2 regions of the Stenotrophomonas sp. GQ19 genome follow, and region 2 is predicted to be linked to the other one. Evidence: predicted binding sites of a transcription regulator. Region 2 holds the regulator's gene; the other holds the start of a gene.
What was found. Region 2 encodes FliA, which starts transcription of late flagellar genes. Its sites were predicted from a motif close to TAAAGTTTNNCNNNCNNNGGCCGATAA; they were not measured.
Positions count from the first base shown of each region.

Region 1: AC6CHL_RS15870 (GGDEF domain-containing protein) is a predicted target of FliA. The motif match lies at 3,242-3,268, and genes of this name have one in related genera.

Region 1 covers NZ_JCAXES010000009.1:3,669-18,537, forward strand. Annotated here, with positions in the region: gene AC6CHL_RS15855 (lytic murein transglycosylase) at 1-839, opposite strand, end outside; gene egtD (L-histidine N(alpha)-methyltransferase) at 915-1,889, opposite strand; gene egtB (ergothioneine biosynthesis protein EgtB) at 1,886-3,175, opposite strand; gene AC6CHL_RS15870 (GGDEF domain-containing protein) at 3,345-4,652, shown strand; gene AC6CHL_RS15875 (YchJ family metal-binding protein) at 4,631-5,020, opposite strand; gene AC6CHL_RS15880 (sulfite exporter TauE/SafE family protein) at 5,252-6,028, shown strand; gene AC6CHL_RS15885 (ATP-binding protein) at 6,170-9,529, opposite strand; gene AC6CHL_RS15890 (DUF4194 domain-containing protein) at 9,548-10,249, opposite strand; gene AC6CHL_RS15895 (DUF3375 domain-containing protein) at 10,236-11,705, opposite strand; gene folE (GTP cyclohydrolase I FolE) at 11,800-12,402, opposite strand; gene AC6CHL_RS15905 (MarR family winged helix-turn-helix transcriptional regulator) at 12,563-13,018, shown strand; gene AC6CHL_RS15910 (DUF1656 domain-containing protein) at 13,118-13,327, shown strand; gene AC6CHL_RS15915 (efflux RND transporter periplasmic adaptor subunit) at 13,324-14,232, shown strand; gene AC6CHL_RS15920 (efflux transporter outer membrane subunit) at 14,229-14,869, shown strand, end outside.
Region 2 covers NZ_JCAXES010000001.1:272,592-287,460, forward strand. Annotated here, with positions in the region: gene AC6CHL_RS01120 (chemotaxis protein CheA) at 1-6, opposite strand, end outside; gene AC6CHL_RS01125 (response regulator) at 64-429, opposite strand; gene AC6CHL_RS01130 (STAS domain-containing protein) at 426-734, opposite strand; gene AC6CHL_RS01135 (chemotaxis protein CheW) at 947-2,206, opposite strand; gene AC6CHL_RS01140 (ParA family protein) at 2,203-2,985, opposite strand; gene motD (flagellar motor protein MotD) at 2,991-3,980, opposite strand; gene AC6CHL_RS01150 (flagellar motor protein) at 3,982-4,722, opposite strand; gene AC6CHL_RS01155 (chemotaxis protein CheA) at 4,835-6,634, opposite strand; gene AC6CHL_RS01160 (protein phosphatase CheZ) at 6,639-7,253, opposite strand; gene cheY (chemotaxis response regulator CheY) at 7,253-7,645, opposite strand; gene AC6CHL_RS01170 (RNA polymerase sigma factor FliA) at 7,662-8,408, opposite strand; gene AC6CHL_RS01175 (MinD/ParA family ATP-binding protein) at 8,405-9,292, opposite strand; gene flhF (flagellar biosynthesis GTPase FlhF) at 9,279-11,021, opposite strand; gene flhA (flagellar biosynthesis protein FlhA) at 11,176-13,284, opposite strand; gene flhB (flagellar biosynthesis protein FlhB) at 13,281-14,411, opposite strand; gene AC6CHL_RS01195 (hypothetical protein) at 14,467-14,869, opposite strand, start outside.

The sequences.
Region 1 (14,869 bases), on a different contig from region 2:
CTGTCGTCGGGCAGGCCGGCCGGGGCCAGCGCACCGCCGCCGACCGGGGCGATGCCCAGTGCGCGCCAGCTGGCCAGCGGTTTGCGCTGGGTGCGCCCGGCCAACGCCGGGTTGAACCCGGCGGGAAGGCGGACTTCGATGCCCCACGGCTGGCCGGTGCGCCAGCCGGCCTTGGCCAGGTAGTTGGCGGTGGAGGCCAGGGCATCGGGAATGCTGGCCACCAGGTCACGCCGACCATCGCCGTCCCCGTCCACGGCGATACGCGCGTAGGTGGACGGCATGAACTGGGTGTGGCCGAAGGCACCGGCCCAGGAGCCGGTGAGGCCTTCAGCCTGCAGGTCGCCGGCGTCGAGCAGCTTGAGCAGGGCGAGCAGTTCGCCGCGGAAGAACGGCTGGCGGCGCCCATTGCATGACAGCGTGGCCAGCGACTGCAGCAGCGGGCGCTTGCCGAACACGCGGCCGTAATCGCTCTCCACGCCCCACACCGCCACGATGGTGGCCGGGTCGACGCCGTACTGGGTGGACACCCGGTTCAACAGGTCACGGTGCTCGAGCAGACGCGCGCGTCCGTCGTCGACGCGCTGACTGTCGACCAGCGCGGCCAGGTAGTCCCACAGCGGCGTGGTGAATTCCGGTTGCGCGTCGAGCAGCGGCAGCACGCTCAGGTCGGGGGTCAGGCCGGCAGTGAAGCGCGCAAAACCCGCCGCGCTGATGCCCTGCTTGGTCGCCTGCGGCTGCAGGGTGGCCAAGCAGCGGTCGAAATCGTCCTGCGGTGCGGCCGCGACCGAAGCACTGGCCAGGCAGAGCGCGCCGAGCAGCCAGCGGAGGGAAGACCTCATTGGCGGGAATCCTTGCAGCCAAGTGAAGCAACATCATAGCGGCACGCTGCGGTGTGCCGGCGGGGAACGGTCGTTTCAGGCAGCCTGCAGCAGGCGCAGACCGAACGCCGGCGCGCTGGCGGTCCAGCCGGCACACACGCGCAACCCGGCCCGGGCGGCCAGTGCCGCGAACGAGGCCTCGGTGTACTTGTGGCTGTATTCCACGGTCATCGCTTCGCCTTCGGCGAAATCGAATGTGCGGCCGGCCACCTCAACCCGCTGCGCACGGGTACTGACCAGATCGGTTTCGATGCGCAGCCGTTCCACGCTGTAACGCGCGCGATGCTGGAAGCCGTCGAGATCGAAGGTGCTGCCGATCTCGCGGTTGAGCCGGGCGAGCAGGTTCATGGTGAAGGCGGCCGTGACACCGGCGGCGTCGTTGTAGGCCGCTTCGATCAACGCGGGGTCCTTGTGCAGGTCGATGCCGATCAGGGCCAGCCCCTGCGTGCCCATGGTCTGGCGCATCGCCTGCAGCAGCGCGACCGCGTCGGGTTCGGCGAAGTTGCCCAGCGTGGAACCCGGGAAGAACAGCAGCCGGCGTGCGGGTTCGCGCTGCGGCTCGGGCAGCTGCACCGGGCGGGTGAAGTCGGCGCAGACCGGCAGCATTTCGATGTCCGGCAGGGCCACGGCCAGCCGCGCGATGCTGGCCAGCAGGGCGGCGCGCGAGATTTCGATGGGCGTGTAGGCCACCGGGTCGGCGAGCGCGTGCAGCAGCAATTCGGTCTTGCGGCCGCTGCCGCTGCCCAGTTCGACCACGTGCAGGCGCGGGCCGACCACGCCGGCGATGTCGGCGGCGCAGTCCTGCAGCAGCTGCAGTTCGGTGCGCGTGGGGTAGTACTCGGGCTGGCGGGTGATCTGCTCGAACAGCGCCGAGCCGCGGGCGTCGTAGAAGTACTTGGAGGGCAGCTGCCGGGGCCGGGTGGACAGGCCCTGCAGGATGTCGGCGGTGATCCGGGCGCGATCGGGCTGCAGGTCGGTGAGCGCCTCGAGCGCGTCGGTGACGGTGCTCATGCCGGGTCCCGCGCCAGGCGCACGCCGGAGAACTGCCAGCGCGCCGAGGGCGCGAAGAAGTTGCGGTAGCTGGCGCGTACGTGCGCGTCGGGGGTGGCGCAGCTGCCGCCACGCAGGATCCATTGGCCGTTCATGAATTTACCGTTGTACTCGCCGAGGTTGCCGGCGAAGGGGCGAAAGCCCGGATAGGCACCGTAGGCGCTGCTGGTCCATTCCCAGACATCGCCGAACAGCTGCAGGAGGGCGTGGTCGCCTGCCGGGGCGCCGCGCGGGTGGAGGTGGTCGGCGTCGGCGAAGTGGCCGTGGGACGGGACGCCGGCGGCGGCCGCTTCCCATTCGAACTCGGTGGGCAGCCGCGCGCCCTGCCAGCGGGCGTAGGCGTCGGCTTCGAAATAGCTGAGGTGGCAGACCGGTGCATGCGGGTCCAGCGGGCGCCAGCCGCCCAGGGTGAACTCGCGCTCCAGCGCGTCATCCCAGTACAGCGGGTGCTGCCAGCCTTCGGCCTGGCACAGCGCCCAGCCCTCGCTCATCCACAGGCCCACCTCGGCATAGCCGCCGGCCGCGATGAACTGCCGGTACTCGGCATTGCTGACCGGGCGGTTGGCCAGGGCATGGGCCGGGACCAGAACGCGATGCACGGGCGATTCGTTGTCATAGGCGAACGCGGCATGGGCGGGCCAGGCGGGCGCACCGATCTCGACGATCTGCTCGGGGCTGTCCTGCCAACGCAGCGGCGTGGCGGTGGCCTGCGCGTGGGCGAGGTCGTCGCGGTACGCCGGCTGCAACGGGTTGCACCACAGCGCGTGCTTGATGTCGGTGAGCAGCAGCTCCTGGTGCTGCTGCTCGTGATGCAGGCCCAGCAGCAGCTGGTGGCAGGCCTGCGGCGCGAGCGCGTCGGCCTGCAGCAGGGCGATCACCTGCGCATCGACCCGGGCACGGTAGTGCAGCACCTGCTCCAGCGAGGGACGCGAGAGCAACCCGCGCTGCGGACGCGCGTGCGCCGGACCGATGCTCTGGTAGTAGCTGTTGAACAGATAATGCCACTCGGCATTGAACGGGACGTGGCCGGGCTGGCTGGCCAGCACGAAGCGTTCGAAAAACCAGGTGGTATGGGCCAGGTGCCATTTGCTGGGGCTGGCGTCGGGCATGCTCTGCACCATCGCATCCTCGGCGCTCAGCGGTGCCGCCAGCGCAACGCTGCGCGCGCGGATGCCGGCGTAACGCGCCGCAAGTGCAGCGGCAGGGGATGTGGCGGCGGGCGGTGGCGAGGCGACGGCGGTGTTCATCGCGGTCAGGATCGACCAGCGCTGGTGAGCGGGACGTCATGGGAAGGCTCACGTGGCGTGACACGCTCAAGTTGAATACGCAGCGGCCGCTACCGGGAAGACCATTGCCTGCGTGGCCCGGTTTGCACCTGCAGCCCTGGCGCGCCGGCCTGCTTTCGTGGAACCGTTCTTGCCCAGTCACCCGCTACGCCAGCCCGGCCATTACCTGTTCCTGTTGCCTGCCCTGCTGGTAGGCGTCGGGGTGTGGTCGGCCACGCCGGCCGACGAGGTGGGCAGTGCGATGCACCGCATCCTGCCGCTGGTGCTGACCTGCCTGGGCACCGGCCTGGGCCTGGTCTACAACCGGGTGCGTGCGGTGTGCCTGCTGCTGGCGATCGCGCTGGCCTTTGCCGTGCTGCACGGGCTGGTGGGCAGCTTCCTCAATACCGGCGCGGTCAGTGCGCTGACGCCGCTGGTGTTCCATGCGGTGTCGCTGTGGCTGCCGCTGCTGTTTGCGTTGCACGGGCTGTGGCCCGAGCGCGGCAGGATGCGCCAGGACCTGCTGCTGCGCGGCATCGTCAGTGGCATGGCCGTGGGCGTCTTCGCGCTGCTGGCGGCGCAGGGCCCGCAGGGCATGCACGACCTGCTGTCGAACCATCACTGGCCCTGGTTGCCGACCGGCTGGAGCCGCCTGGCCCAGGTGCCGACGGTTGCCTTCGTGGTGGCCCTGCTTGGGCTGGCGGTGCAGGCGCTGCGTCAACCACGCCCGCTGCATACGGCGATGCTGGTGGCCCTGCTGGTGGTCTGGGCGATGCTGCCGCGGGTGTTCCTGTCGCCCGCCCTGCTACCGGCGTTGGCTAGCACGGCCTTGCTGCTGCTGGTGTCGGCGATGCTGCAGGAGTCCTTCCACATGGCCTACCGCGATGAACTCACCGGCCTGCCCGGGCGGCGGGCGCTGAACGAGTGCCTGCAGCGGGTGGGCGCCACCTACACGATCGCGATGGTGGACGTGGACCACTTCAAGCGCTTCAACGATACCCATGGCCACGACAACGGCGATGACGTGCTGAAGCTGGTGGCCGCGCGACTGGCCGGCGTGGGCGGTGGCGGGCGGGCGTTCCGCTACGGTGGCGAAGAGTTCGCGCTGGTGTTCCTGGACCGCCCTGCCCCGGCGTGCGTGGACGCGGTGGAAGCGGTCAGGGCCACCGTGGAAGGTACGCGCCTGCAGCTGCGCGACCGCGCCGCGCGGGTCCGCGACGATGCGGTCGGACGCTTGCAGCGCGGCCGCGGCGGCGCCGGCACGGTGGTGCAGGTGACGGTGAGCATCGGCATGGCCGACAGCCGGGTGGGCGACAGCCCGCAGGCGGTGCTGAAGGCGGCCGACCAGGCGCTGTACGCGGCCAAGGACGCCGGGCGCAACTGCGTACGCGCGCACGGCCAGCAACGGCCGGTGGCGGTGCGCAGCCGCGAGGCGGCTCAGGGCAGCGCGTCGAGGTAGAACCAGCGGCCGTCTTCGCGGACGAAGCGGCTGTGTTCCAACATTTTGACCGCACTGCCGCCGCCCACCTTGTAGCGGGCGGTGAACTTGACCTGGGCGTGGTCCGGGTCGGGGGTGGTGTGCGTATGGATTGTGAGGCCCAGCCAGCGGGTGCGCTGGGCGGGCGCTTCGTCCAGCGACAGTTCTTCCGGGCGCGTGGACCGATGCCAGCTGGCCAGCAGGTAGTCCGGCAGCTGCTTTACGTAGGCGCTGTAGCGCGAACGCATCAGGGCTTCGGCATCGGGTGCGGCGGCGCCTGCGTGGTAGAGGCCGCAGCAGGCGGTGTAGGCCAGCGGGCGGCCGCAGGGACAGGGGTCGGGTGTGGTCATGGCGGTATTGTCGCGCGTTTGGGTGGGTACGCCGTGGGGGTTGGGGCGGTGGATTCACCGTGGGTGCCGACCGTTGGTCGGTACGTGCGCGCGGCGGTGGACGGCAGCCGACCAACGGTCGGCTCTAGGTGGTGTCGGGGCGGTCGGTAAGGCAGCCGACCAACGGTCGGCTCTACCCGGTGTGGGGGGGCGGGCGTATGCTTGCGCGCCTTGTGTCGCGAAGTTGCTGCCGTGCTCGAGCTGGTTCCCCCTGAGCTGTTGTGGTTGGTGGCGATCGCCTTCATCGCCGGTCTGGTCGATGCCGCGGTCGGTGGCGGTGGGCTGGTGCAGTTGCCGGGTCTGTTCACGGTGCTGCCGCAGCACACGCCGGCGATGCTGTTTGGCACCAACAAGTTCAGTTCGATGTTCGGGACCGGTGCGGCCGCGTGGCGCTATGCGCGCAATGTGCGCTTCCCGTGGCGGCCGGTGCTGTTCGCGGCGGGCACGGCGTTCGTGTTTTCCTTCGCCGGGGCCACGGCGGTAAGCCTGTTGCCCAAGGACGCGGTGCGCCCGCTGGTGCTGGTACTGCTGGTGGCGATGCTGGGCTACACGTTGTGGAAGAAGGACTTCGGCGCCCTGCACCGGCCGCGCGAGATCGGCCGCAAGGAGCTGGGCACGGCGCTGGCGATCGGGGCGGTGATCGGCTTCTACGACGGCTTCTTCGGCCCGGGCACCGGCAGTTTCCTGATCTTCCTGTTCGTCCGCTTCTTCGGGCTGGACTTCCTGCGCGCCTCGGCGGCGTCGAAGGTGGTGAACCTGGCCACCAACGTGGCGGCCATCTCGTTCTTCGTGCCGACCGGCAACATCCTGTGGCTGTTCGCCCTGCCGATGGCCGCAGCCAACATCATCGGCTCGGTGGTGGGCACGCGACTGGCGCTGCGTGGCGGCACGCCGTTCATCCGCAAGCTGTTCGTGGGCCTGGTGGTGGTGCTGATCGCGCGGATGGGGTGGGATACGTTCGGCGGGTGACGCGTGGCGTTGGGGGATCGCGTAGAGCGGGGCTCTGCCCCGCTGCGGTTGGTGCGGACGTGGTCCGGGAGCAGCCGACCAACGGTCGGCTCTACCAGGGGTGCGCGCAGCCGACCAACGGTCGGCTCTACCGGGGTGCGCTTAGGCGTCCTGCTGGCGGCTGCGTTCGGGCAGCTTCAGGCGCTTGGCCTCTTCGTCGTACTCGATCAGCAGTACGCCGGAGTCGTGGCGGCCGCTGATTTCGACGAAGCAGGCGCCGCCGATGAACGGCTCGAGCGTCATCACCGACTTCAACGGCGTGGCCACCACCATCTGGAAGCCGAAGTTCTCGAAGATGTTCATCGCCAGCGCGGTGAACTCGTTGTCGGCCTTGTCGAACGCTTCGTCCAGCACCACGGCGGCATAGCTGGGCAGCTGGCTTTCGGCGCCGCCCAGCTGGTAGCGCAGTGCCGCGGCCAGGCAGGTGGTGGCCAGCTTCTGCCGCTGGCCGCCGGACTTGCCGGCGCCACTGCGGTAGATCTCCACCTGCTGGCGGGTGGCCGCATCCAGCTCGACGCCGATGAACTCCACATGCAGGCGCACGTCGAGCACGTTCTCGCGCCAGCGCCGGTCCTCGCCTTCCTGCGAGCCCAGCCGCTTGACCAGTTCGCGCAACACGGCGAACTGTGCCTCGGCCACGTCGCGTTCTTCGGTCTGGTGGTGCGACAGCACTTCGCGCAGCTGCTGGTGGAACTCCAGGACCTCCGGCAGGCGCCGGTCGCTGAGCTCGATGGTGAGCAGGGTGCCGCGGTTGAACGGCACCTGCTCCAGCGAGGCGTTGACCTCGTCCAGGCGCTGGCCGATCGACTTGCGGGCCTCGGCGCTGTGCCGCTGCAGGGCCAGCAGGTTGTTCTTGCTCTGGTTCTGCAGCAGGTCGAAGAAGCGCTCTTCGTGCTGCGGCAGGCCATCGCGTTCCAGGCGCTGCAGGCGGGCCAGGAAATCGTCGGCCGAGGCGACCGACGCGGTGAAGTCGCCGGATTCCTCCGGCCATGCCTGGGCGAAGCGCCGGAAACAGGCCACCAGCTGCGTCTCGACACGGTGGACGTCGTGCTGTGAGGCGGCGAGGCTTTCGTTGATGCCCTTGCTGATCTCGCGCATGTGCGCTTCCAGCGTTTCCAGGCTCAGCCCACCCAGCGCGTCCAGACGGCGCTGCAACCCGGCTTCCTGGGTCGCCCCGAGTGCCGGCAGTACCAGGGCGCGGCTGCGCTGGCGCTGGGCGTCGAGCTTGTCGCGTTCGCGGGCGTGCTGGGCAAGTTCGACGCGGGTGTCTTCGTAGGTGCGGCGGGCCTGCGCGATGTCCGCGCGGGCCTGGTCGATCTGCTGGGCCAGGCGGGCCAGGTCGGCGTTGCCTTCCTTCAGCTCGTGCAGCGAAGCGGCAATGTCGTCCAGGCGCTGGGTCGCGGTTGCGACGTCCACTTCCTCCCACACGAAGTTGACCAGCTGGTTGCAGGCCAGGCGACGGTCGTTGTCGCGGTCGCGCTGGCTGCGCAGCCGGACAACGTCTTCGTCGCACGCGGCGATGCGTTGCGCCAGTTCCTGCGCTTCCTTGCGGAACAGCGCCAGCTTTTCGGTGTTGCTGAAGCCCAGCAGCCAACGGCGACGGTCGCTGATGGAATTGCGGTCGTCCTTCTCGAAGCGGTCGCCGGGGTGCTTGACCTGGCCTTCGCGGGAGATGCCGCGATCGACATCGCGCAGCTGCTTGGCCTCCACGCACTCGTAGTCGTAGCGCTTGCCCAGCTCGCGGCGCAGCCACGATTCGAACACGCTGTCGCGGAACTCCAGCTTGTGCAGCAACGAACGCGCGGAGGGTTCGCGGGCGATGGCATCGTCATTGCGGCGCACGCGGTAGTAGGTCAACCGCATGCCAAGGTGGGTGCGATTCACCCACGCGTTGACCTCGTTGTAGTGCTTGTCTTCCACCAGCAGCGACTGCGCGAAGCCAAACAGCACGCGCTCGATCGCACCCTGCCACGCGCCCTGCTCCTGGCGGACCTGGATCAGTTCGCCCACGAACGGCAGCGCCGCTTCGGGCACGCCGGTTTCTTCGGCCAGGCGGCTGCGCAGTTTCTGCAGCGGGGCGGGAATGCTCGACGGATTGCGCTCCATCGCCTCCAGTTCGGCGCGGACATCGCCGAAGCGGCGCGTATCGTCCTGCTTGCCGGCCAGGCGTTCGGTGATGGCATCGTCCAGCGCGGCCGCGGCCTGCTGGCGATTGTCCAGCTCGCCCTGGGCGCGGGCGATCAGCTGGGCGAAGCCGTGCGCATCATCGGGCACCGTCTCCTGCAGCTTCTCTGCCGCCTGCCGGGCCTGGTCATGCTTGGCCTGGCGGCGGTCGCGCTCGGCCTGGGCACGGCCTTGCTCGCGTTCCAGTTCTTCGATGCGCTCGCCGCCCTGCTGGCGCCGCTGCAGCTCCAGCCCGGCCAGGTGTTCTTCGTGGTTGCCCAGCGTCTGGCGGCGCTGGGTTTCTTCGCCCAGCAGCCCGCGGTGGCGCACGTCGATGTCGTGCAGGCGCTTTTCCAGCAGCTGCTGCAGGCGCGATTCGCGGAAGCTGTCCAGCCCGAGCTTCAGGGTTTCCTCATCGGCGCGCTGCAGGTTCATCGCCTTCAGCTCGGCGTGCAGCGCACGCGCGGGCAGCAGGGTTTCCACCTGGCGGCGGGCGGTAACCACCGACTTATGGGCGCCATCGAGTTCGGCGAAGTCGCTGACCAGCCGTTCGGAGGCGTCGAACGTCTTGGGCGTGTCCAGCATGAAGTCGCGCAGGAAGACGTTGAGGTCGCCCAGGTTCTTGGCCGACTGCGTCTTGTGCAGCAGGCGCAGCGCCATTTCATTGTCGATGCCCAGCAGGTGCCGGAAGCGCTCGGCGTAGCCGACGAAGCTGTCGAAGTGATGCACGTCGCCCAGGCGCTGCTTGAGCTTGCGCAGGTCCAGGTCGAAGCCGCCCAGGTCCTTGGCGATGTCGAACGGCCGCTCGGCGATCAGGTAGTGCTTGCGCACGTCAGCGGCGGCCGCGCCGTTGCCGGCGATCCAGAACAGGCGCACCAGGCTGACCACGCGGCCATCGCCGGCGCGGTACTCGAGCACCAGCGCGGTCCAGGTGGCACCCTTGCGCAGGTACTGGGTGGCGATTTCACCGGTGCCCCGGTCCTGCTGGTCGGCCCACGCGCCGCGCACGTAGGACACCAGGTTGCGGTCGCGGCCACTGCGTTCGGCTTCGCGCGCGGCGGCGTTGAAATCGACGATCGACGGCGGTACCAGCATGGCCGACATGGCATCGAGCAGGGTCGACTTGCCCGAGCCCGAGCGGCCGACGAACAGGAAGCCGCGCTCGGCGATCGGCACTTCGGTCAGGCCGTTGAAGGTGCCCCAGTTGTGCACCTGCAGGCGGCGCATGCGGAACTGCTGCAGCCGCGGATCGGGCAGCCCGTCGTTGAACAGGGCGGGGGTGTGCTTGGAAATGGCCATGCGTTATCGGTGGTCCGTTCAGGCTTTTGCTGCGGGGGTGTCGCGCAACTGGCGGTACACGTTGGACAGCGCGGAGACGTCTTCGGCGGAGAACAGCAGCTTCAATGCCGGCGACACTTCGTGGCGGTCGTCCTGGCCGGCAAGGCGGGTCAGGATGTGGTTTTCCTTCATCTTCTGCACCGCCGCGGCCACGCGACGATTGAAGCCGGCGCGGTCGGTGGAGAGGTTCTTTTCGTAGATGGCCAGGGCCTCGGCCATCTCGGTGTCAGCCACCACTGCGCGGTTGCCGCGCGCATCGGCCTCGGCCAGCTGCTGGCGCAGGTACAGCAGCAGCACCGAGTCGATGAAGGTCAACGGCGAGCTGCGCAGGAGCACCGGTGCGTCGATGTCTTCGGTGTCGGCCTGGCGGGTGAAGGCCACGCCGCTGTCGCGGTCCAGCACCAGTTCCAGGAACAGGTCGGCCAGCGCCGAGCGGATGGCCGCCTCGCTGCGGATCAGGGCCGGCCACAGCTTGGCGTGGCGCAGCTGGTCGATGCTGGGGCCGATCAGCAGCTGGCACAGCGCGCGGCGCCCATCCAGCGGCAGCCGCCCGGTGTCGCCCAGGTAGAACACGTCATTGCTCCGCCGCGGCAGAGGCGTTACCACCACCGGTTCGGCGTCGTGATCGTCTGCGGCGCCATCGGTGGGGGCGACGTCATGGGAATCTTCATGCCAGTTCATGGCGTTTCTCCTGGGTGAACCAAACCAGCGGGATGCGGGCGCGTCGCCACTGTCCATCGCCGCCACGCCAATGGGCGGTTTCCTGTTCGCCGTCCACCACGGTGCCGTGGCGGGTGCCCAGCGACAGGTAGCCGATCACGCTGCCCAACCCCTGCGGCGCTTCGCGCTGCGACAGGGCCTGGGCGATGCTCAATTTCGGTTGCGCGCCCAGCAGTTCGTGCAGGTCGCGGCGCAGGGTGCGGAAGTCGATTTCCGACGACGCCACCAGGTCGCCGACGCTTTCCAGGCTGATGCTGGCCGCGTCGTTGCGCTGCACGCTGCCGTCCACCTGCGCGCTGCGCGGGTCGTGCAGCTTCCACTGCGACCACGAGCGCAGGCGGCTGGTGGTGAGCTGCAGGTCGCGGCCGATCGGGCGCTGGGCGGAGAATTCGTCGCGCAGCGCCAGCGCTTCGGACTGGGCCTGCTTGAGCAGCTGGTTGAGCCGGCGCTGTTCCAGGTAGCCCCGGCTCTGCACGAACCCGCGCAGGCTGCGCGCGAAGTGCTGCAGCACGTCGTGGACCTGGCCGCCGCGGTCGAGCATGGTGCCGGTGAAGCCGCGCAGGAAGGCGCGCTCGTTGCGGTCCAGCTTGCGCGCGAAGCCACGTGCCAGCACGGCCTCCAGCGCGGCGTCGAGCTGGGCGCTCTGCTCGGCATCGTTGAGCAGGCGCCAGAACGCCTGGAAGCTGCGCCCGGCATCGCTGTCGCCGATCACATCCACGCCCTCGAACAACCGGGAGAGTACGTCGCCGCGCTCGCTTTCGTCGTCGATGATGCGTTCGCGGAATTCGCGGTTGAGGCGCTCGAAGTCGTCGCGCACGCGGCGGAAGTCTTCGGTGAGGTCGTCGGCCAGGCCGATGATCTGGCGCGCACGTTCCAGCGCGCGCTTGCCATCCAGCGCCACCACCCGGCCCTCGCCCACCCGCGCGATCTCCGCGTCGATGCGGTCGCGTTCGTCGCGCAGTGCCGACAGCCGCGCATCCGGGTTGGATTCGGTCTGCGCGGCCAGCTGCGAGAGCTGCTCGATCACCAGCGCCAGGCGGCTTTCGGTAGCGGCCACGCGGCTCTGCTCCAGGCTGTCGGCGAACCGGATGGCCTGCAGCGCCTGGGTGGACAGCTCGTACTGCTCCTGGTCGGCGCCGTCGGGCAGGCGCCGCTCCAGCCAGCCCTGGGCCAGCCAGTGGGCGATGTAGGCCTGGGCGGTGCGCGGCAGCTCACGCGAGAGTTCCTCGCCGTTGAGCTGGTCCAGCGCGCGCTGCAGGCGTTCATGCAGGGCGGCGGCCGGCAGCGTGCGCTCGCCGTCCATCAGCAGGCTCTGCAGCAGGCCGATGATTTCCGGGGCGTTGGCCGCGGCCAGCAGCTTCCACTGGGGCTGTTCGCGCAGGGTGCGGTAACGGGTGATGCGTTCGCGGTGCTTCATGCAGCCAGGACATCCGGAAGAACACCGCGCGGCCGGACGCCGCGCAGCAGGAAGGGAACCGGCCCGGCACGATGGTGCCGGGCGCGCGGCAGGTTCAGCGCTTGCCGCCCACTTCGATGAAGCGCAGGAACTCGGCGCGGGTGCGGGCGTCCTCGCGGAAGCTACCCAGCATCTTGGAGGTGACCATGCTGACGCCGCGCTTGTGGATGCCGCGGGTGGTCATGCACTCGTGCGCACCTTCCACCACCACGCCCACGCCCACCGGCTGCAGCACGTCCTGGATGCACTGGGCGATCTGCGCGGTCATCTTTTCCTGCACCTGGAAGCGGCGTGCGTAGGCTTCGACCACGCGGGCCAGCTTGCTGATGCCCACCACCTTGCCGGCCGGCAGGTAGCCCACGTGCACGCGGCCGATGATCGGGGCCATGTGGTGCTCGCAGTGGCTTTCGTACTCGATGTCGCGCAGCACGATCAGTTCGTCGTAGCCGGCCACTTCCTCGAAGGTGCGCTCCATGTAGGCGCGCGGGTCGTCGCGGTAGCCGCTGAACCAGTCGCCGTAGGCTTCGGCCACGCGCCGCGGGGTATCCAGCAGGCCTTCGCGGGTGGGGTCTTCACCGGCCCAGCGCAGCAGGGTGCGCACGGCCGATTCGGCATCGGCCTGGGTGACCGGGGTGGCGTCGTTGTCTTTCTTGCTCATTACATACAGCACCCGAAGGGGGGCGAGCATCGTACCCGACAGAGCCCTCGGGCGTCCCACGCCACCGGCCCGGGACGCGCCCCGGCGGGCCCGGCGTTGGGCCGCGGTTGGGCTGGGGGTATTGATAGGATGGAAATTAGTAGTATCCTATCGATCTGCCATGAAACGTACCCTCGACGAACGTACCCAGCTGCAGATGCAGCTCAGCTCCGGCCTGCTTTACGCAGGGCGGCAGTGGCAGCGCCTGGCCGACCAGGCCTTGGGCAGCTACGGCATTTCCGCGGCGTGCACCATGCCGCTGCTGATGATCGGGCGCGCCGGCGGGGGTATCCGCCAGGTGACCCTGGCCCAGCAGCTGGGCATGGAAGGTCCGTCCCTGGTGCGCCTGCTGGACAAGCTCTCGGCCAGCGACCTGGTCCGCCGCGAGTGCGATGCCAGCGACCGCCGCGCCAACCTGCTGTGGCTTACCGACAAGGGCGAAGCGCTGGTAAGCCAGCTGGAGACCCAGCTGATCGGGCTGCGCCAGGACGTGTTCGGTGAACTGTCCGTGGACGAACTGCGCACCGTGCTGAAGCTGTGGCAGCTGCTGGCCGACGCTGCCGACCGCGTGACGTAAGCGTTGCCCCGTTGTACCGCCCGGTGTCGTGCTGCGACGGCATGACGTACGACGACCAACGGTCGTCGCCTACCTTTCTCCAGTGAACCCTTTGCCTCGATGTACGGTGAATTCAGTCTCTATGGTGTGTTTGTCCCGACCCTGCTCGGGCTGATGCTGCTGGCCTACCTGCTCAAGAGCGGGCTGCGCCTGGTCCTGCAGCGCACCGGCGCCTACCGCCACATCTGGCACCCCGCCCTGTTCAACCTGGCCGTGTACGTGATCGTGCTCGGCGGGTTGTTTTCCCTGATGCGTTGGATGCAATCGTGAACAAGATCCTCAAGCAGACATTCCCGGTCGTGTTGACCGTCGTGGCGGTGCTCGCCGCCGTGCTGGTGCTGCGCCACCTGTGGGCGTACTACATGGACGAGCCGTGGACGCGCGATGCGCATGTCAGCGCCGACGTGGTGCAGGTGGCGCCGGACGTGTCCGGGCTGGTGGAGGCAGTGAAGGTGGCCGACAACCAGCCGGTCACGCGCGGGCAGGTGCTGTTCGTGGTGGACCGCGCCCGTTACCAGATCGCGCTGGAGCAGGCCCAGGCCGCACTGGGCGAACGCCGCGCCACGCTGGAGCAGCTGCGCCGCGAGATCGCCCGCGACCGCAGCCTGTCCGACCTGGTGGCCGCCGAGGACGCCGAAGTGCGCCGGGCCAAGCTGCAGGCCGCGCAGGCCTCGATGGCCACCGCGCAGGCTGCCGTGGACCTGGCCAAGCTCAATCTGGCCCGCACCGAAGTGCGCAGCCCCAGCGATGGCCACGTCAACGACCGCACCGTGCGCGTCGGCGACTACGTCACGGCCGGGCGCCCGGTCATCGCGGTGCTCGATACCGGCTCGTTCCGGGTCGATGGCTACTTCGAGGAAACCCGCCTGCGCGGCGTGCATGCCGGGCAGAAGGTGGACATCCGCCTGATGGGCGAGGCGCAGCCGCTGCAGGGCCACGTGCAGAGCATCGCCGCCGGCATCGAGGACCGCTACCGCAGCGAGGGCAGCAGCCTGCTGCCCAACGTGACCCCGGCCTTCGACTGGGTGCGGCTGGCCCAGCGCATCCCGGTGCGCATCCATATCGACCACATCCCGGCCGGCGTGAACCTGATTGCCGGGCGCACCGCCACCGTCACCATCCAGCCCGATGCGGCCCAGCCGACGCCGGCACGACCGGCACAGGCGGCGTTGTGAGCCGCCCTGCCCTGCACCGCATCGCACTGGGGCTGGCGCTGACCACGCTGGCGGCGTGCACGACCGTGGGCCCGGACTACGCCGTGCCTGCAGGGTCGGTGTTCCAGCGGCCGGAGGCCAATGCCGCCTTCATCGACACCGGCAACCCGCAGGTGGCCGCCGGCGCCGAACTGCCCGCGCGCTGGTGGGAGCTGTACCAGGACGACACCCTCAACGCTCTGGTGCAGCAGGCGCTGCGCGACAACGTGGAACTGAAGGTGGCCGATGCCAACCTGCGCCGCGCCGCCGCCGTGTACGAACAGGCGCTGGACGCCGGTGGCTTCGAATACGAGGCCGACGCCGGGGTGAGCCGCGCGCAGCTGTCGGCCGAGTCGTTCCTGCTGGAACACGAACTGCCGCCGATCAATCTGGCCGACGGCAAGTTCGCGGTGTCCTACCAGTTCGATCTGTTCGGCAAGCTCAAGCGCGCCTCCGAGGCCGCGCACGCCGACGAACAAAGCGTGGCCGCCGCGCTCGACTTGGCCCGCGTGTCGCTGGTGGCCCAGGTGGCCGGCAGCTACGTGGAGATCTGCCACGCCAACCATGAGCTGCACGTGGCCGAGCACTCGCTGCAGCTGCAGCACCGCAGCCGCGAGGT
Region 2 (14,869 bases):
GCTCATGGTGCGTGGGGTCCGGTTGCGAAGGGAGGGAGGGTGGTGCGGTGGGGCGTGCTGGGATCAGCCCAGCACTTTCTGCACGGTGGCGACCAGCTGTTCGGGATTGAACGGCTTGACCAGCCAGCCGGTGGCACCGGCGGCCTTGCCTTCGGACTTCTTGTCGGCGGCCGATTCGGTGGTCAGCATCAACATCGGGGTGAACTTGTAGTCGGGCAGCTGGCGCAGCTCGCGGATCAGCGAGATGCCGTCCATGTTGGGCATGTTGACGTCGGTCACCACCGCGTTGAAGCGCTGGCCCTTGGCCCGGCCCAGTGCGACGGCACCATCTTCGGCCTCTTCGACCGAGAAGCCGGCCGAGGTGAGGGCGAAAGAGACCATCTGGCGCATCGACGCCGAGTCGTCCACCACCAAGATTCGTGCGCTCATGCAGCGTTCTCCACAGATTTCAGGTTGTCATGGGTTGCGTCCAGGCCGAGGGCCTGGGTGAGGCCGAGCAGTCGCGCGGCATCACGGAAGGTGGCAGTGCAACCGTCGAATCCGGTCGGGTGGCCTGCCTGGCGGCGGGCGTCGACGAATGCGCACAGGACCTGCATTGCTGCGGTGTGGATACGGCTTACCTGGCTGGCATCCAGCGTCAGGTCGCCGGCCTGGTCCACCAACGGGGCCAGGCGGGTTTTCAGCTCGGTGCTGGTCTCGATTCCGAGATCACCACCCAGGGCAACAGTGCTCATGTTTGCTCCGGACAAACGGTTCCGAGAGAGATAACGGCCCAAACCCACAAAGCTTTAGGGGCGCGCCGGGGGATCTTCATCGTTCTGTCGGGTGGCGTGGCGGGTAGAGCCACCCCATGGGTGGCTGCCAGGCAACGGCATGGCAAAAAGCGTTTGCCAGGCCGTCACGGCGTCGGGCCGGACGGCAGCCACCCAGGGGGTGGCTCTACCGCTCAGTTCAGCAGTTGCGTGGCGTCCAGCAGGATCATCGGCTGGGCGCTGATGCGGGCCACGCCGCGGAACAGGTCGTTGGAAATCTGGCAGATGCGGGCGGTATCGGGCGGCTCGATCTGCGAGTCGGTGAGATTGGCCACGTCTTCCACGGCCGACACGCGCAGGCCCATGGTTTCACCATCTTCCTCGAGCACCACGATGCGGGTGTTGGCGTCTTCCTGGGCCGGGCCGGCGCCCAGGTGGATGCCCAGGTCCATCACCGGTACCACCTGGCCGCGCAGGTTCATGATGCCGAGCATGGCGTCGGCGGTACCGCGCAATGGCAGCAGCGGCACCGGCAGCACCACTTCCTGCACCTTGAGCAGTTCCAGTGCGTAGGCCTGGGCGCCGCAACGCAGGCGCAGCCAGCGCGAGGTGCGCTCGCTGGCCCGACGGTTCTCGCGCGGGCTGGAGGCCGGATTGCGCGCCTGGGCCTGCAGTTCCTGCCAGCTGCCCGGCCGGGTGTGCGCCGGTGCCGGGGCGGCACTGCGGGCGCTGGGGGCACTCATCGGCATCGGGGGGGGCATGGCGCGGGCGGTGGGTGTCGGGGCGGGGGCGGGAACAGGGCGAGCAGGGGCGACCGGGGCTGCGACGGCCGGCGCATTGTCGTGCAGCACATCGTCGGGAAGGTCGTCCCAGCTGGGCCTGGCCGCGTCCGCGCCGGCAGTCGCAGCGGGGAGCGCCGCGACCGGCGGGCCGAGCGCGGGGTCGTTCATCAGCTCGTCGAGCAGGGCCAGGTTGGCCGGCGCGCCGGGCGAGGTCGGGGTGTCGTGGACGGTCGCGAGGGTGTCGACCGGTGGGCCGAGCGCGGGGTCGTTCATCAGCTCGTCGAGCAGGGCGAGGTTGGCGGGCGCGCCGGGCGAAGTCGGGGTGTCGTGCACGGTCGCGAGAGTTTCGACCGGAGGGCCGAGCGCGGGATCGTTCATCAGCTCGTCGAGCAGGGCCAGGTTGGCCGGCGCGCCCGGGGCGGTGGGGGTGTCGAACTGCGCTGAGGGTGCGGGTGCGGGTGCGTCGTTGTCCGGATCGGTGCCGGCATCGGCCAGCGCGTGGCGGGCGAACTCGGCGCTGATCGCACGGGCCACGCCATCGGCTTCGGCGTCGTCCTGCGCGGCCACCGCGGCGGTCGGCAGGGTCGATACGTCGGCCTGCACCGGTGCCGCCGGCACGGCATCGCCCAGCAATTGTTCCAGGTAGTCGTCGAGCACGCCGGCGGTGTTCATGCCGCGCGCTCCATCTGCAGTGCGTCGTCGGCCATGATCCATTCCAGAGCACGGCGGTACGCCGCCAGGCCACGGCCGGGGTAGTCGTCGGACTGCGCCGGAATGGTCAGGCTGGCGGCATTGCAGATGCGGGTGTCGACCGGAATCGCGTCTTCCCAGACGCGGTGGCCGTGCGTGTCCTGCATCAGCTTGACGGTTTCGTTGCCGGCGCGGGTGCGGCGGTCGAACAGGGTCGGCAGGATCGACATCGGCAGCGGGCGACGGCGCGAGCGTTCGACCATCTCGCCGGTCCGCACCATGCCGTCCAGGCCGTGCAGGGCCAGCGGTTCGGCCTGGGTCGGAATGATCAGGCGGTCGGCGGCGGCCAACGCATTGATCATCAGCAGGCCCAGCGTGGGCGCGCAGTCCAGCAGGATGTAGTCGTGCTGGCCCTGGTGGCGGGCAAAGGCGTTCTGCAGGGCCAGGCCGAGCCCGGGCTGGTTGGCGCTTCGCCGTTCCAGGGTGGCCAGCGCGGCCTGCGCGCACACGTAATCCAGGCCGGGAATATCGCTGTGGCGGCTGAGCGAGGACAGCTCGGCCGGCGGCGCGCCGAACAGTTCCAGCACGCCCTGCGGCGGCGGGTCCAGCGGCACGCCGAAGGCGCGGGTCAGCGACGAATGCGGATCAAGATCGATCAGCAGCACACGGTGGCCCAGGGTGGCCAGGCCACGGCCCAGGGCCAGGCTCGTGGTGGTCTTGCCCACGCCGCCCTTCTGATTGGCGATTGCCCAGATGCGCATTCGGTTCACTCCTTCATTGCAGGGGAGACGGCGGCGCCCACACGGCTGCCGGCCGGCACCGGTGGCAACTGCACCGGTGCGATGGGGGTTACGGAGGGGGTCTTGCCGGGCGTGGCCGGGTCCGATTCGGCGGTCAACTGCGGCCCGATCGGATCCACGCCCTGGGCGGTGTCGGCCAGGATGATCACCATCACGCGCCGGTTGCGGTTGCGCCCTTCGGCGCTGGCATTGTCTTCGCGCGGGCGGAACTGACCGTAGCCGACCATCGCCAGCCGCGACGGCTGCAGGCCCTGGTCGGCGAACAGGTGGACCACGCTGGCCGCGCGCCCGGCCGAGAGTTCCCAGTTGGAGGGGAACAACGGCGTGGCGATCGGAATGTTGTCGGTGTGGCCTTCCACGCGGACGCCGTTGGGCGCCTCGCGCAGCACCTGGGCCAGCTTGGACAGGGTGTCGCGTGCGTGCACGTCCAGCGTGGCCGAGCCGGTGGGGAACAGGATGTCACTGTTGATCTCCACCTCGATCCACAGCTCGGTACGACGCACGGTGATCATGCCGCGCTCGATCAGCGGCGCCAGCGTGGCGGTGAGGCGGTCGGCGATGGTGTTGAGCTGGCGCTCGGCGCGTTGCAGCTGTTCCTGGTTGCGCACCGAGACCGGCATGCGCATCTGCGAGGCCATCGCCGGCAGCAGGGTGGGGTCGTTGGACGGGGCCGGCGCGGCCGGGCCGACGCGGTTGCCGGCCTTGATCACCGACGGGCTGTCCCAGCCGCCGCCCTGCACCTGCTGGTTGCCCACCTGCACCGGGTTGATGGTGCGCGGCGCGCCGCCAAAGGCGGTGGTCAGCGCATCGGCCATCACCCGGTACTTGCCTTCGTTGAGCGAGGAGATGGCGTACATCACCACGAAGAAGGCGAGCAGCAGCGTCATGAGGTCGGCATAGGGAATGGCCCAGGCCTCATGGTTGGCATGCTCTTCGTGATGCTTGCGACGGGCCATGTCAGTGCAGGAACCCGGAGAGGTTGGTTTCGATGTTGCGCGGGTTTTCGCCCTGCGCGATCGAGATCAGGCCTTCGATGATCATTTCGCGGTCGCGGCTGTTGTGGTGGATCACGCTCTTCAGCTTGGCCGACACCGGCAGGAACAGCAGGTTGGCCGAGGCGATGCCGTAGATGGTGGCGGTGAACGCCGCGGCGATGCCGTGGCCGAGCTTGCTCGGGTCGGCCAGGTTCTTCATCACCGCGATCAGGCCCAGCACCGCGCCGATGATGCCCAGGGTGGGGGCGTAGATGCCCATGCCCTCGAACACCTTGGACGCGGCCAGGTCCTGGTGCTCCTGACTGCTCAGTTCGATTTCCATCATGTGGCGGATGGTTTCCGGCTCCACGCCATCCACCAGCAGTTGCAGGCCCTTGCGCAGGAACGGGTCGTTCTGTGCGTCCACCTGGGCTTCCAGGCCGAGCAGGCCCTGGCGGCGGGCGATGTTGCTCCATTCCACGATCTGCTTGATCAGCTCGTGGCGGTCGCTGCTGGGCGGCAGGATGACCCAGCGCACAATCTTGAAGGCGTGCTTGAACACCGCCGGCGAGGTGTGCAGCAGGATGGAGGCGATGGTGCCGACGATCACGATCACGAAGGCGGCCGGCGACCACAGTGACGCCAGGCCGGCTCCCTTGAGGATGCTGCCGCCGACCAGTGAGGCCAGGGCGAGGAAAAGTCCGATGAGGCTGAGTCTGTCCATGGGTCCGTTATCGGCGTATGTGAATGGGACTTGAGATGCCGAAGGAATCCGGTGGGGCGGCGGTCACAGTTTTGGAGGAAGCAGCCGGGCAGAGCCCGGCTCTACAAAGCGGTTAGCGGAGGCCGTCCACGTCCAGGATCAGCGACATGCGGCCGTCGCCGATCAGGGTGGCACCGGCGTAGCCGCGCAGGCCGCGCAGTGCCTTGGGCAGGGGTTTGATCACCACTTCCTCGCGGCCCCGCACCTGGTCCACCACCAGCCCGAAGCGGGCTTCGCCGGCCTGCAGCACCACGATGGTGAGCAGCGACGAGGCGGCCGGTGCGACGGCCAGCCAATGGCGCAGGTCCACCAGCGGCAGCGTGTGCGACTTGCGGTCGAGCACGGCGCGGCCGTCGAACCAGCCCAGCGAGGTGTTTGGCGCGTGCAGCACTTCCATCACGCGGGCCAGGGGCAGGGCATAGACGTCTTCGCCGGCCTGCACCAGCAGGGTGGGCAGGATCGCCAGGGTGAGCGGGACGCGGATCATGAAGCGGCTGCCACGGCCCAGCTCGGACTGGATCTGGATCTGGCCGCTGAGCTCGCGGATGCGCGACTGCACCACGTCCATGCCGACGCCACGGCCGGAAATGTCGGTGACTTCCTGCTTGGTCGAGAAGCCCGGCAGGAACACCAGGTGCAGGCATTCCTCGCTGGTCAGGCGGGCCGCCGCTTCCGGATCGATCAGGCCCTTTTCGCGCGCCTTCTGGCGCAGCCGTTCGGGATCGATGCCGGCGCCGTCGTCCTGCACTTCAATGCTGACGTAGTCGCCTTCCTGCTGCGCCGACAGCCGCACGTGGCCGCTGCGCGGCTTGCCCTGGGCTTCACGCAGGTCGGGGGTTTCCACGCCGTGGTCGATGGCGTTGCGCACCAGGTGCACCAGCGGGTCGGCCAGGGCCTCGACCAGGTTGCGGTCGAGCTCGGTTTCAGCGCCGACCAGCTCCAGTTCCACTTCCTTCTTCAGGTTGCGCGCCACGTCGCGGGCGACCTTGGGGAAGCGCGAGAACACCTTGCCCACCGGCTGCATGCGGGTGCGCATCACCGCCGACTGCAGGCGCGCGGTGGCGATGTCCAGGGTGGAGACGGCGCGGTCGAGTTCTTCGTCGTGCAGGCGCGCACGCAGCGTCTTGAGGCGGTTGCGTGACAGCACCAGTTCGCCGATCAGGTTGACGATGGCGTCCAGGCGCTTGGTGTCCACGCGCACCGTGTGCTCGGCCTCGGCCACCGGCTTGTTGGCAGCCGGCTTGGCCGGCGGTGCGGCCGGTGCGCGCGGTGGCGGGGCGGCCGCGACTGCGGGCTTGGCGCCGGGCACGGCGCCGCCGTGCAGCTGGTCGAGCAGGGCTTCAAATTCGTCTTCGCCGATCAGGCCGTCGTCTGCCTTCCTGGCCACCGCTGCCGGGGCGGCGCCGCCGTGCAGGGTGTCGAGCAGTGCTTCGAACTCGTCTTCGCTGATCAGTTCGCCGGTGGCCGGCGTAACGGCAGCGGCCGGGGTGGCCGGGCCGTTGACGTCGAACTGTGCGATCAGTTCCGGCGGCGCGTAGCCCGGCTCGGTACCGGCCGAGACCGAATCCAGCATCGACTGCAGGTAATCCAGCGATTGCTGGGCGGCGTCGAAGTGGTGGGCCTGCAGGGTGGCCTTGCCGGAGCGGGCCATGCCCAGGGTTTCCTCGGCGGCATGGCACAACTCGACCATGGCCTGGATGCCGAGGAAGCCGGCACCGCCCTTGAGCGTGTGGAAGCCACGGAACACCGCATTGAGCTGGTCACTGTCCTGGGGCGACTGCTCCAGCGACACCAGCTGTTCGCCAAGGCGGTCCAGGATTTCCTGGGCCTCGAGGATGAAATCGGCGGCAATATCGTCTGGAACAGCGCTCATGGTGTTACAGCCCCAAATCCGAAAGCAGGTCGTCAGCATCCACCTGTGAAACCTGGTGACGGTCCAGGCCACTCACGGCCGGGCCGGCCAGGCCGTTGTCACGCTTGTGCGCGGTGTCGTCCTGCGGCGGCAGGCCGAGTGCGCCAAACCCTTCATGCACGCGACGCACGATCCCCACCACGCGGCGGATGATCTGCCCGGTGAGGTCCTGGTAGCTCTGGGTAAGGGCGATCTCGGTGAGGTTGTGGCGGATCCGGTCCAGCTGCTGGTCCTGGTCGGCGGTGAGGCCGTTGGCACGCAGCTGTTCGGTCAGCGCCCGGCATTCCTCGGCCAGGTCCAGGGTGCGGTGGGTGGCCTGTTCGGTCATCGTCACCACGTGGTCCAGGCGCGCGCAGGCATCGTCCAGCTCGCCGGCTTCGCTGGGCAGGCTGGGCAGTTCGCCCAGGGCCTGGCCAAGTTCGCGGGCGAGCCGGTTCAGGCCGGCCATCATCGGCTGGGTACGCAAGGCAGCCAGCGCGTCGATTTCCCGGCGCCAGCCGGCTTCATCGCCGCTTTCCAGCGCAGCCAGGGCGTCCTGCAGGCGCTGGACCAGCGCGGATTTGTCGCGAAGGGTTTCCATCAGGCGCTCGCTGCCAGGCGTTCGAAGATCTTGCCGAGCTTTTCTTCCAGGGTCTGCGCGGTGAACGGCTTGATGATGTAGCCGTTGACGCCGCACTGGGCCGCTTCGATGATCTGTTCGCGCTTGGCTTCGGCGGTCACCATCAGCACCGGCAGGGTCTTCAGCTTGGCGTCGGCGCGGATCGCCTTGAGCAGGTCGATGCCGGTCATCACCGGCATGTTCCAGTCGGTGACCACGAAATCGAACGGCTGGCTCTGCAGCAGCGACAGCGCGGCATGCCCGTCCTCGGCTTCGGCCGTATTGGTGAAGCCCAGATCGCCCAGCAGGTTCTTGACGATACGACGCATGGTCGAGAAATCGTCGACGATCAGGATACGCATGTTCTTGTTCAAAGCACTTTCCTCGGTATCAAGTGTTCGCGAGGCCGGCGTCGGCCGCCTCGAAGATCTTCAATCGGCCCCGCAGGCGCAGCACGGCCTGGCCGTGGATCTGGCACACGCGTGACTCGCTGACGCCCAGCACGGCGCCGATCTCTTTCAGGTTCAGTTCCTGCTCGTAGTACAGCGACAGCACCAGCTGTTCGCGTTCGGGCAGCAGGCCGATCGCATTGCCCAGTTCGCGGCCGAATTCGCCACGCTCCAGCACCTGCTGCGGGGTCGGGCCACCCTGGGCGACGGTGTCCAGCTCGCCCTGGTCCTCGATCCGCGATTCCAGGCTCAGCACCTGGCCGCGTGCGGCGTCTTCCATCAGGCGCAGGTAGTCCGGCAGCGGCATGTCCATGGCGGCGGCCACTTCGGTGGCGCTGGCGGCACGGCCGGTGCTCTGCTCCAGGCGGCGGATGGTGGACGCGGCGTCGCGGGCGCGGCGGTGCACCGAACGCGGTACCCAGTCGCCCCGGCGGATCTCGTCGATCATCGAGCCGCGGATGCGGATCGAGGCATAGGTTTCGAACGAGGCGCCCTGGTCGGCGTCGTAGCTGCGCGAGGCTTCGATCAGGCCCATCATGCCGGCCTGGATCAGGTCATCCACTTCCACGCTGGCCGGCAGGCGCGCGGCCAGGTGGTGGGCGATGCGGCGCACCAGGTCCGAATGCTGGGCAATGCATTCGTTGGCGGCGGTGCGTTGCACCTCTTTGTATTGTGCGGCGCCTTTCATGCGGTCACCCCGCGTTGCTTGAGGATGCGTTCCAGGAAGAATTCGACCCCACCACGCGGCTCGGTCGGGGCCTGCCAGCGGGCGGTGCGGCGGGCGATTTCGGTGATCGCCTGGGCGGCCGGGCTGGACGGGTAGGCCTTGACCACCGGCTGCTGGCGCTGCACCGACAGGCGCAGCCAGTCATCCTGCGGCACGCAGCCGAGGTAGTTCAGCGACACATCGGCCAGGAACTTCTCGCAGACCCGGGTCAGCTTTTCGTACAGCACGCGGCCCTCGTTGGGGTCGCGCACCATGTTGGCCACCACCTGGATGCGGTCCACGCCGCGTTCCCGCGAGAGCACCTTGATCAGGGCATAGGCGTCGGTGATCGAGGCCGGCTCGTCGCAGACCACCACCACGGTGTCCTGGGCGGCCTGGCAGAAGGTCAGCACGCCGTCGGTGATGCCGGCGGCGGTGTCCACCACCATGAAGTCCAGCTCGCGCTCCAGTTCGGAGAACACGTTGACCAGGCCCACGTGCTCGGCCGGCTGCAGTTCGGCCATGTGCCGGCGACCCGATGCGGCCGGGACCACCAGCACGCCACCGGGGCCTTCCATGATCACTTCATCCAGGGTGCAGCGCCCGGCGACCAGGTCGGCCAGGGTCAGCTTGGGCTGCAGGCCCAGGATCACATCGATGTTGGCCAGGCCCAGGTCGGCGTCCAGCAGCAGCGTGCGCTTGCCCATGTCGGCGAGCGCCACGGCCAGGTTGGCCGACACGTTGGTTTTGCCCACGCCGCCCTTGCCGCCGGTGACGGCGATGGTGCGCACAGGGCCCAGCGGCTGGCTGCGGGTGGCAGACAACGGGAAGGTCTTGGTCAGCTTGGCGTACTCACGCGACGGCATGGTTCAACTCCGGGTTGCAGGGCATATCGGCCGCGCGGCGCAAATCTTCAAGGCGAAGTACAAGATTGGCGGCACTGGCCCGGTGCAGGTCTTCGGGAACGTCCTGGCCATCGGTGACCCAGGTGATCGGCAGGCGGTGGTCCACGGCCACCGACAGGGCGGTGCCGAAGCGGCCGGTTTCGTCCAGCTTGCTCAGCACCACGCCCTGCGGGTTGGCGGCACTGAAGCGGCGGACCACCTCGTCCATGTCGCCGAAACTGGTGTTGGCCGGCAGCACCAGCAGGGTGCGGATCTGCTCGGCGGCGCGCAGCCACTGCAGCTGGGCGGCAAGGGCACGGTCGCGCGGGCCCAGCCCGGCGGTGTCGATCAGCACCAGCTTGTAGTCCTGCAGGCGCTCAAGGAGCTGGTTCAGGTCGCTGCCGCTGTTGGCTTCGTGCACCGCGATGCCGAGCTGGCGGCCGAAGCCGTACAGCTGCTCGCGGGCGCCGATGCGGCCGGTATCGGTGGTGACCAGGGCCACGTCGCGGGCGGCATGCTTCTCGGCGAAGCGCGAGGCCAGCTTGGCGATGGTGGTGGTCTTGCCGGCACCGGTCGGGCCGACCAGGGCGATCACGCCGCCGGACTCGAGCGGGTCAACCGGGGCGATCGGCAGCTTGCGCGACAGCAGGCCCAGCATCAGCCCGCGGCCACGGTGGGCTTCGGTGTCCAGCGGGATCTGCATGGCCACGTCGCGGCTGATGCCGGCGTCGAAGCCGTATTCGTCCATCAGGTCCAGCGCGGCGGCGCGTACCGGCGACCCCCGCAGGCGCTCGTCGGTGAAGCGGTGCATTTCGCGTTCGATGACGTGGCGCATGCCGGCCACTTCATGGCGCAGCTGGCGGATCTCTTCGTCATCGCGCTGCACCACCACCAGTTCGGCGGCGGGCTGCGGCTGGGCCTGCGCCGGTTCCGTGACGGCCACCGGCGCCGGGTTTTCGACGCGGGTTTCGGCGACGGCGGCCAGCGCCTGCGGCACGGCGGTGGCGACGGCCTCGGCGACCGGCAGGGCCGGCGGCACGGTGACGCTGACCGGCAGCGGCGGCATCGCCACGGCGGCAGTCGGCACATGCATCTGGAAGTGCGGTTCGTCGTCCAGCGGCGGGTCGATGATGAAGCGGGCGCGGTTGATCGGCGGGGCGACGGTGGCGACGGCCGGTTCGGCGCCAGCCGGCTCGAACTGTGCCGGTGCCGGCGACGCGGCGGCGGCCTGCTCGACGTTGAACGGGGCGAAGATCTGTTCCGGCAGCGCGCTCATGCCGGCCGCCGGGGCGGTGGCGGCGCGGGCCAGGGTGGCCGCGAAACCGCTGCTGCCCGGCGGCGGCACGATCTCGTTGGCGGTGTCCAGGGTACGGCCGGTGGCACCCACCGCGGCACGGGCCAGCGCGGCCACCGCAGAGGTGGTGGCGGCCACCGGTTCGGCGGCAACCACGGTCGGCTTGCGACGGGTCACCGCGGCGATCACCGCATCGGCGGCATTGCGCGGTCGCGGCGCCGGGGCCGGGGCCACGTCCTTGCGCGCTGCTTCCAGCGCACGCTGCACCGCACCTTCGTCGTAATTCGCCGCGGCCACGATCTCGACGCCTTCCTCGATCCGCCGGTTCGACAGGATCACCGCATCAGGACCATGTTCCTTGCGCACCAGGTTCATGGCCGAGCGCATATCGGGAGCGACGAAGCGTTTGATTTTCATGCTGTGGTACCGGGACTGGGGCGGCGGGGTGGTGGAAGGGAAGCGCTGGTTGTCGGTGGTCTGCACGGTCCGGGTTTCCCTTTATGTCCTGCTGCGTTGATATCGAAATGGGGGTGTGTCTGTTTTCTGGCACATGTCCGTCGGGGTTCCGACGTCAGCTGATCGTGCCGACCAGCTTCAGTCGTTTGTCCTCGGGTACCTCGCTGTAGGCCAGCACCGACAGCGAGGGGACGCTGTGGCGCACCAGCCGTGCCAGCGCGGCACGCACCGGGCCGGGTACCAACACGACCGCCGGCTCATTCTTCGCTTCCTGCTTGCTGACACATTCGGCCAGACTTTGGTGCAGTCGCTCAGCGAGTCCGGGTTCCAGTGCGGCGCCGTTGCCCTGTGTGGACTCCTGCAAGACACGTTCCAATTGCGGGTTGAGGGTGAACACCGGCAGCTCGGCCGACATGCCGGCGATCTCCTGCACGATGAAACGGCCCAGTGCGTTGCGCACCGCAGCGGTCAGCGTGGCCGGGTCCTGGCTGATGGGCGCGTTCTCCACCAGCGATTCGACGATCTTGCGCAGCTGGCGGATCGGAATGCGTTCGATCAGCAGGTTCTGCAGGACCCGCACCACCGCCGACAACGGCAGCGACTTCGGGGTGAGGTCTTCCACCAGCTTGGGCGCGCTCTTGGCCAGGTTGGCCAGCAGCTGCTGCACTTCCTCGTGGCCGAGCAGTTCGGGCGCGTGTTCGCGGATCAGGTGCGACAGGTGGGTGGCCACCACGGTGGCCGGATCGACCACGGTGTAGCCCATGGTTTCGGCGTGGGCACGCTGGTGCGGTTGGATCCAGGTGGCATCCAGGCCGAACGCGGGGTCCTTGCCGGCGATGCCCTCCAGCGCACCGAGCGCGCTGCCCGGGTCCAGCGCCAGTTCGCGGTCGGGGTGGATTTCAGCGGTGGCCACCGGCACGCCGTGAATCAGCAGGCGGTAGGCGGTGGCCGGCAGTTCCAGGTTGTCGCGGATGTGCACCGACGGAATCAGGAAGCCGATGTCGTGGGTGAGCTTGCGCCGCACCCCCTTGATCCGCGCCATCAGTTCGCCGCCCTGGTTCTTGTCCACCAGCGGGATCAGCCGGTAGCCCACTTCCAGGCCCAGCGGGTCGACCGGGCGCAGTTCGTCCCAGGTCAGTTCGGCGGTGGGCGAGGGCGTGGCACCGGGCAGGCCGAGGGTCTCGCCGCGGCTGGCGGCCGGCGTCTCGGCGGCACGCGCGGCGGCCGTGCTCTTCTTCCAGGCCTTCCAGGCCACGAAGCCGAGGATGGCGGCCAGCGTCAAGAAGGCGACGTTGGGCATGCCGGGCACCAGCCCGACCACGCCCATGATGGCCGCGGCGATGGTGAGCGCGCGGTACTGGCCGAACACCTGGCCCATCATGGCCTGGGCCATGTCCTGCGAGCGCGAGGCGCGGGTGACCAGCATGGCCACCGCCGAGGACACCAGCAGCGCCGGCAGCTGGGCCACCAGGCCGTCACCGATGGACAGCAGGGTGTAGGTGGCGGCGGCGTCGCCGAACGGCATGCCGTGCTGGAGCACGCCGACGGCCAGGCCGCCGAGCAGGTTGATGAACAGGATCAGGATGCCGGCGATCGCGTCGCCGCGGATGAACTTGCTGGCACCGTCCATCGCGCCGTAGAAGTCGGCTTCCTCACGCACTTCCTCGCGGCGGGCCTTGGCCTCCTCGCGCGTCAGCAAACCGGCGTTGAGGTCGGCATCGATGGCCATCTGCTTGCCGGGCATCGCGTCCAGGATGAAGCGGGCGGTCACTTCGGACACGCGCCCGGCACCCTTGGTGATCACCACGAAGTTGATGATGGTCAGGATGGCGAAGACCACGATGCCGACCGCGTAGTTGCCGCCGATCACGAACTCACCGAACGCGGCGATCACCTTGCCCGCCGCCTCGTGGCCGTTCTGGCCGTTGAGCAGGATCACGCGGGTGGAGGCCACGTTCAGCGCCAACCGCAGCATGGTGGTGATCAGCAGCACGATCGGGAAGATGGTGAAGTCCAGCGGACGCTTCACGTACACCACCGCCAGCAGCACCATCAGCGAGATGGCGATGTTGAAGGTGAACAGGGCATCCAGCACCGGCGCGGCCAGGGGCATCACCACCATGGCCAGCAGCGCCAGCACGATCAACGGCGCGCCCAGGCCGTTGCGGATCATGTCCAGGACCTTGCGGGCGTTCATGCCGGCACCGACGGGCTGGGCGCTCATGCGCGGCCTCCCGTGCCGAATTCATCCACGTTGATGCTCGGGGCGGCCGGCATCGGACCGCCGCGCCAGGTGCGCAGCTGGTAAACGTAGGACAGGACCTGGGCTACGGCCGAATACAGTCTCACGGGAATTTCCTTTCCAAGTTGACCTTCCCGATACAAGGCGCGTGCCAAAGGCGGGGCAGAGACGATGGCGACCTTGTTGCCGTCGGCCACTTCACGGATGCGCAGGGCGGTTTCATCCACGCCCAGGGCCACCACGGTGGGGGCGCCCATCTTGCCGCCTTCGTATTTCAGGGCCACCGCGTAGTGGGTGGGGTTGACCACCACCACGTCGGCGGTGGGCACCGCTTCCATCATCCGGCGGTTGGACAGCTGCTGCTGCAGCTGGCGGATGCGGCCCTTCACTTCCGGGCTGCCTTCGCTTTCCTTCATTTCCCGGCGCAGCTCTTCGCGGGTCATCTTCAGCTTGCGCATCCAGTTCCAGCGCTGGTAGGGCGCATCGAAGGCGGCCAGCAGCATCATCGCCCCGCCGGTGGCCAGCATCAGCTTCAAGGTGAAGCCCAGGCCGTGCACCATGGCTGTTTCCAGCGGCTGGTTGAGCAGGTCGCGCAGCGGCCGCACGCCGTGCCAGACCACCAGCCCGGCGGCGGTGCCGACGAAGGCGATGCGCAACAGCGACTTGGTGAACTCGGCGATTGCCTCCGGGCCGTACAGGCGCTTCATGCCGGCCATCGGGCTGAGCCGCTTGAAATCGGGCATCAGCGACTTGTTCGACCAGCGCAGCCCGCCCATCACCACCGGGCCGAGGAAGCTGGCCAGCAGGCAGATCAGCACCAACGGCCACATCGCCCACAGCAGCTGCAGCAGCAGCTCGCCGAAGTGGCCGAACAGGGCCTGCGGGTGCATGCGCAGGCCCGGTTCCGGGCTCAGCGCCGTCTTCATCCAGGCCTTGGCACTGCTGCTGATGCTGCCCGAATAGGCCATCAGCGCCAGCACGCCGGCACCGAACACCGCGGCGGTGGCCAACTCCCGCGAGCGCGGGATGTTGCCCTGCTCGCGGGCATCGCGCAGGCGTTTTTCGGTAGGTTGCTCGGTCTTTTCGCCGGCTTGTTCGTTCTCGGACATGGGCTGCACGACACGGGGGGATTACCCGGGGTCGTGCAAGAACCGTTCCGTGACGTCAGGCCGGGCCGCTGCGTGCGCGCGAGACCTGCACCTGGTCGGACTGCGTCGCGGTGGCGATGGTCTCCTTCAAGGGCACCTCACCCACGCCCAGGGCCCGTTCGATCACCAGCGCGGTACCTTGCCCGTGCAGCAGCGCCTGCAGCCGGCCGAACTCACCGCACCACAGGGTTTCGATGTCGCGGTCGCGAGCGCGGTCGCGGTCGGTCGCCAGGGCCACGGCCCGGACCTGCAGGCGCCCGCCGTCTGCACGGCCGCCCACCTCAACGCCATAGCCAGGGGTGGCAGCTTTCTTTAGAACGACCGCGCCAGTGTCCTGCCATGCGGTGGCCATGCCTTCGCGCACCTCGTAGCCGAGGCTGGCCAGCCCGTCGAGCACGGCCTGGCGCCGGGAAACTGCC